2 regions of the Rhizobium sp. WSM4643 genome follow, and region 1 is predicted to be linked to the other one. Evidence: riboswitches for the same ligand, from Rfam matches in the RefSeq annotation. Region 1 holds a riboswitch; the other holds the start of a gene.
What was found. A riboswitch is a leader RNA that binds a small molecule or an ion and turns the genes downstream of it on or off. The one in region 1 is predicted to bind S-adenosylmethionine.

Region 1 (3,387 bases):
TTTGTCTTCGGAGCCTCGCGAGTAATTATGGCAGCGCGATTAGGGGCCGCCTCCTCACCGTGGGGTTCGATAGGACCGTTGGTCGAACCCATGTACATATGCTGAGACAATAGGCACGCTGATGCTGGACATGGTTGGAAAGGCAGCTGGAGCGGGTGAAGGGAATCGAACCCTCGTATTCAGCTTGGGAAGCTGCTGCTCTACCATTGAGCTACACCCGCGATGAAGCGAGATTTCCAACAGATAGGGGCCGCTGTCAAGTCGCGCCTGACGCAACGCTTCAGATGCGGAAGTGCTTCGAGAGTTTGAGGCCCTGGGCCTGGTAGTTGGAGCCGAGGCCGGAGCCGTAGAGGCTTGCGGGCTTTTCCTGCATGTGTTCGTAGACGAGGCGGCCGACGATCTGGCCGTCTTCGAGGATGAAGGGCACTTCGTGGCTGCGGACTTCGAGCACGGCGCGGCTGCCGCGTCCGCCGGCAGGCGCGTGGCCGAAGCCCGGATCGAAGAAGCCGGCATAATGGACGCGGAATTCGCCGACCAGCGGATCGAACGGAGTCATCTCGGCGGCATAATCCGGCGGCACGTGCACGGCCTCGCGCGAGACGAGGATATAGAACTCGTCGGGATCGAGGATCAGCTCGTTGCGGCCGCGGCTGTGGAGCGGTTCCCAGAAATCGAAGAGGTCGTGCTCGGCCTTCTTGTCGACATCGACGACGGCGGTGTGATGTTTGCCGCGATAGCCGATCAGGCCGTCCTTGTCCCCGGCGAGGTCGATCGACAGGGCGATGCCGCCGCCTGATACGTTGGGCAGCTTGCTGGCCACCAGCGTCTCGCTTTCATGCAGCTTCAACAGTTCGGGCTCGCCGAGCAGGGCCTGACCGACGCGGAAACGGATCTGCGACAGGCGCGAGCCGCGGCGCACGACGATCGGGAAGGTGCGCGGGCTGATTTCGAGATAGAGCGGGCCGGAATAGCCTGCCGGGATCTTGTCGAATTCCTGGGCGTAATCGGTGATGACGCGGGTGAAGATATCGAGGCGCCCGGTCGAGCTCTTCGGATTGGCCGAGGCCGACATGTCGGCCGGCAGGGCCAGGCTCTCCATCAGCGGCACGATATAGACGCAGCCGGTTTCGAGCACCGCCCCCTCGGAGAGGTCGATCACATGCAGGCTCAGCCGGTCGAGCTTGTCGGCAACCAGGTGCGAGGGGCCGGGCATGAAGCTGGCGCGCACGCGAAAAGCCTTGGCGCCCAAGCGCAGGTCGAGGCTTGCCGGCTGGATCTGGTCGCGGTCCAGCTCCCGTTCGGAGATCAGACGCCCCGTTTCGAACAGCGCGGAGATCGCGCGATCCGCCAGAATTCCCGTTTCGCGAGCCATCATGCCTCATCCATCATTTGCCGCCGACAAAACCAAACTCGGGGAATTGACGCAAGCAGCTAACAGCAGTATTGCAGAATTATCCCGTGGTGATTTGGCCGGTCGGCTTGCAGCCACGTTAAACAAGTGGCTAAAAAGACCGGGTTGAAACCGGTCTGCTTTTGCGACCGGTTTTTTTGTTATGTGAAGGTGATGGCATGAGCAAGACCTGGCGCCCGGCAACCCAACTCGTCCACGGTGGCACGCTGCGTTCGCAATATGGCGAGACGTCCGAGGCAATCTATCTCACCCAAGGCTTCGTTTACGAGACATCGGAGGCGGCCGAAGCCCGCTTCAAAGGCGAGACGGAGGGCTTCATCTACGCCCGCTACGGCAGCCCGACCAACGACATGTTCGAAAAGCGCATGTGCATGCTCGAAGGCGCCGAAGACGCCCGCGCCACCGCTTCCGGCATGGCCGCCGTCACCGCGGCAATCCTCTGCCAGCTGAAATCAGGCGATCATATCGTCGCCGCCCGCGCCCTCTTCGGTTCGTGCCGCTGGGTCGTCGAGACGTTGGCGCCGAAATACGGCATCGACTGCACGCTGATCGACGGCCGGGATCTGGCGAACTGGGAAAAGGCGATCACGCCAAAGACCAAGGTGTTCTTCCTGGAAAGCCCGACCAACCCGACGCTCGAAGTGATCGATATCGCAGGCGTCGCCAAGCTCGCCAACCAGATCGGCGCCAAGGTCGTCGTCGACAACGTCTTTGCGACGCCGCTCTTCCAGAAGCCGCTGGAACTCGGCGCCCATATCGTCGTCTATTCCGCCACCAAGCATATTGACGGCCAGGGCCGCTGCCTCGGCGGCGTCGTGCTTTCCGACAAGGAATGGATCGACGAGAACCTACACGACTATTTCCGCCATACCGGCCCGGCGATGTCGCCTTTCAATGCCTGGACGCTGTTGAAGGGCATCGAGACGCTGCCGCTGCGCGTGCGCCAGCAGACCGAGAATGCGGCGAAGATCGCCGATTTCCTGGCCGAGCAAGGCAAGGTCGCCAAGGTGATCTATCCCGGCCGCAAGGACCATCCGCAGGCCGATATCATCGCCAAGCAGATGACCGGCGGCTCGACGCTGGTCGCCTTCGAGCTGAAGGGCGGCAAGGATGCGGCCTTTGCGCTGCAGAATGCGCTCGAGATCGTCAAGATTTCCAACAATCTCGGCGACAGCAAGAGCCTGATCACCCATCCGGCGACGACGACGCACAAGAACCTGACGGAAGAGGCGCGCGCCGAACTCGGTATCTCGCCTGGAACGGTCCGCCTTTCGGCCGGTATCGAGGATACCGACGACTTGATCGAGGATTTCGCGCGGGCGCTTGCCAAGGTCTCGGCCTGATCGGCAGTCATAACGGCCGGATATCACGCGGGGTCCGGCCGGTCCTCACCAAGGTGAGGCCAGATCTCACCAAGGTGAGACCGGGGGGAACAAGTTCGTCCGCCGCGGCGTTCCGAAGCGGAATTAACACTGACGATTAGGCTTAACGATCGAAAACCTTTCGGATCACAGCCGTTTCAGCGATGATAACTGTTCCGTTTCTTGACGGACAAAGCCTCTTATAAGATACGGGTAACATATCTTGATTAAGGTGCAAGGCATGTATCGCGCCCTCACAAGAGAGATCGAAGTCGTCGTCGAGCCGTTCTATCTGGAGGAGCAATCCGATCCGGAAGACGATCGCTATGTCTGGGGTTACCGGATCGTCATCAGCAACAATTCCAACATAGCCGTTCGGCTGGTCAATCGTTACTGGAACATCACCGACCAGAACGGCCAGGTGGACGAGGTGACCGGTCCCGGCGTTGTCGGCGAACAGCCGCGGCTCGGCCCCGGCGACACCTACGAATATTCTTCCGGCTGCCCGCTCGATACGCCCTCAGGGCTGATGTTCGGCCATTACCAGATGGAAACGGACGAAGGAGAGATGTTCGATGTCAACATCCCCGCCTTCTCGCTGGATTCGCCTGGGCT
Region 2 (3,387 bases), 720 kb from region 1:
GGCGCTGGCGCCGGCTTGGACGACAGGCGGCGATTCCTCGGATTTTGACGGCAGCGCCTGCAGATGCAGCACGCGCGGCTTCAGTGCCTCGAGATAGGCCTCGGAGCGGCCGATATAGATCATGCTGCTTTCAGGCATGGAGGTGAGCAGTTTGGCCATTGTTTCCTGCCATTCCGGCTCCATGCCTTCCAGGACTTCCTCGAAGATGATCCAGCGGGGGCGCACGAGCAGCAGGCGCGCAAAGCCAATCGCCTTCTGTTCGTCGCTGTCGAGCAGCTTGTCCCAGCGGGCACGGGTATCGAGCCTTGCGACCAGCGAATGCAGGCCGGCCTTTTCGAGGGCCGCCTCGACGGCCGCTTTCTCGTATTTCTCCGGGCTTTCGGGAAAGGCCAACGCCTCGCGCAGCGAACCGCCGGGAACGTAGGCAACCTGCGGAACGAACACCATATCGTCGATCGGCGGCAGACCCATCGTGCCGCTGCCGCACGGCCAGAGGCCGGCCATCGCCTGGAACAGCAGCTTACGGTTGACGCTGTGATCGCCGTTGATCATGATCTTGTCGCCGGCCTTGATCACGACATCGGTTTCAAGCAGGCGGAAACCGCCGCATTCATCGATGTCTTCGCCGATCTTAGCGATGATCACCACATCCTTCAGCGTCAGCGTGCCGGGCGCGGCGTTTTCATAGGCTATGCTGTCCTTCAGGTTGAAGTCCTCTTCCATCTCGACCAGCGCCTGGCGGAAATCGGTGACGCGCATCAGCGTGGCACGCCATTCGGCGATCGGGCCGAAATTGGCAACGTACCAGCGCAGCGCCGTGTTGACCTGATTGAAGGCGCCGACGGACATCATCAGCTGGCCGAGGGTGAGGCCGCCGGAGAAATAGGCGGGGGCGGCAACGATGATCGGGATGACGATCACCAGCCAGCCGTAGCCGGCTGAAACCCAGGTAAGATTGGTATTGGCCATGGCGAGCCGCTTGACGACCCTCAGCACCGAGCTGATATCGGTGTTGATGCGCCGGCGCTCGTTTTCCTCGCCGCGGGCAACGGTGATTGCCGGCATGTTTTCGTTGGCGTGCATCAGCGTGAAGCGAAGCTCGGCCTCTTTCGAAAAACGATCGGCATTGAGCTTCACTAGCTTGCGGCCGACGACCTGGCTGAGCACCGAGGCGGAAGCGGCATAGAAAATCGCCGCCCAGACCATGTAGCCCGGAATGGAGAAGCTGTGGCCGCTGATGCGGAAGATGAAGCCGCTCGAAAGCTCCCAGAGCACGCCGATGAAGCTCACCAGGAGAATGGTCGACTGCAGCAGGCCGAGAACCAGCCCTGTCGTGCTTTCGGCGAGGTTGCGGGAATCCTCGTGCAGACGCTGGTCCGGATTGACGCCGATCAGGCCGCTGGAAGCGAGCCGCAGCGCCCGCTTGCGCTTCAGCCACTGGTCGACGAGATCGCGCGACAAGCCTTCGCGCATATAGAGCGCCGTCATCTGGTTCAGCCAGGCCTGCAGCACGTTGAGCAGCAGCAGTGTGCCGGCGATCATCGCGAAGATTTCGAGCTGGTGGAAGAATTCGCCGAGGTCGCGGCGCTCCAGCGAATCATAGAAGGGAGCATTCCACTCGTTCAAAATCACCTGGCCATAGGATGTCGCCAGGATGACGAGGATCAGCACCGTCGCCAGAAACAGCACCTTGCCACGCACTTCCGAATTCCAGAATGCTGAGAACATGACGCCGAGGCGATATGTCAGGCTGAAATCATACCCTACCCTATCCTGCCTTCGGATGCCCGGCCCCCTCTCGATTTTATCTGCCATTACGCTTTTCCACACCGCCCATGCTCCCATTAATAACATGGTGGCGTTACCGGTCTATCAACAGATTCTATCAGTCATTAAAGTGTGATGATGCTTGCATGAGTCTCTCCTGCATGCATTCGCCAGTTGATTCGCAATTCGACTGGGTCTAATTAAGGCCTCCGTGGTGATTTGGCCGGCCGGCTTGCAGCCACGTTAAAAAAGTCGCTAAAGGGCCGCGTGCGGACCGGTAGCGATTTTTGTCGCCGCCGGTTTTTGTTTTTGATCGAGTGACCGCAATGCCCATCAAGATCCCCGATACGCTGCCCGCCTTCGAAACCCTGGTTCAGGAGGGCGTGCGGGTGATGACCGAGACGTTGGCGATCCGTCAGGATATTCGGCCGTTGCAGATCGGGCTGCTCAACCTCATGCCGAACAAGATCAAGACCGAGCTGCAGATGGCCCGCCTGGTCGGCGCCTCGCCGCTGCAGGTGGAGCTGTCGCTCATCCGCATCGGCGGCCACAAGGCGAAGAATACGTCCGAGGACCATCTGCTTGCCTTCTACCAGACCTGGGAGGAGGTAAAGCACCGCAAGTTCGACGGCTTCATCATCACCGGGGCGCCGATCGAGCTTTTGCCGTATGAGGACGTCACCTATTGGGCGGAGATGCAGGAGATTCTCGACTGGACGGAAACGAATGTCCATTCGACGATGAACGTCTGCTGGGGCGCGATGGCGGCGATCTATCATTTTCACGGCGTTCCGAAATACGAGCTGAAAGAGAAGGCCTTCGGCGTCTACCGCCATCGGAACCTGAAACCTTCCTCGATCTATCTCAACGGCTTTTCCGACAATTTCGAAGTGCCGGTGTCGCGCTGGACCGAAGTGCGCCGCGCCGATATCGAAAAATCCGAAAGTCTGGAGATCCTGATGGAATCAGCCGAGATGGGCGTGTGCCTCGTGCACGAGAAGCGGGGCCGGCGGCTCTACATGTTCAACCATGTCGAATATGATTCCACCTCGCTTTCCGACGAATATTTCCGCGACGTCAACGCCGGCGTGCCGATCAAGATGCCACACAATTACTTCCCCCATAACGATCCGGCGCTTGCGCCGCAGAACCGCTGGCGCAGCCATGCGCATCTCCTGTTCGGCAACTGGATCAACGAAATCTATCAGACGACGCCCTTTGATGTGGAAGAGATCGGCACGGATCTCTGACCGTTGCCGATCGCGCCGCGAGCCGATGCCACTGCCTCGATGCTGCGGCTTTTCTTTCCGATCCATCGGTTGCGGATCGAAGCAAATGCGGGCAGGTTCCTGTCCTGAAGCCTACAGCACCGCGCGTCTTCGTTGGACGTGCAATGCACATGTTGAATCGCTGCAAATTCCTCAAATCGGTTCCGAATTGAGGAATTTGCAGCAGAGATAGAATGGACGGTCGATCATGTCGGATAAGTTGGAGCGGGACGTTTTCGGGCGAACGAAGGCGGGCGAGACCGTCTATCGGGTCGAGATCAAAGGCGGCGGGCTGACGGCCAAGATCATCAGCTGGGGTGCGGTCATCCAGGATCTGCGCCTCGAGGGACAT

Region 2: it holds a riboswitch for S-adenosylmethionine, as region 1 does, so the genes downstream of both, metA (homoserine O-acetyltransferase MetA) here and N1937_RS00935 (O-succinylhomoserine sulfhydrylase) in region 1, are expected to answer to the same signal.

What each region holds. Positions count from the first base shown of each region.
Region 1 is NZ_CP104040.1:184,782-188,168, reverse strand. It holds tRNA gene N1937_RS00945 (tRNA-Gly) at 148-221, opposite strand; gene N1937_RS00940 (2'-deoxycytidine 5'-triphosphate deaminase) at 281-1,375, opposite strand; SAM riboswitch at 1,449-1,527, shown strand; gene N1937_RS00935 (O-succinylhomoserine sulfhydrylase) at 1,570-2,754, shown strand; gene apaG (Co2+/Mg2+ efflux protein ApaG) at 3,014-3,387, shown strand, end outside.
Region 2 is NZ_CP104040.1:4,325,017-4,328,403, reverse strand. It holds gene N1937_RS21360 (ABC transporter ATP-binding protein/permease) at 1-1,854, opposite strand, end outside; SAM riboswitch at 1,969-2,046, shown strand; gene metA (homoserine O-acetyltransferase MetA) at 2,094-3,017, shown strand; gene N1937_RS21350 (aldose epimerase family protein) at 3,244-3,387, shown strand, end outside.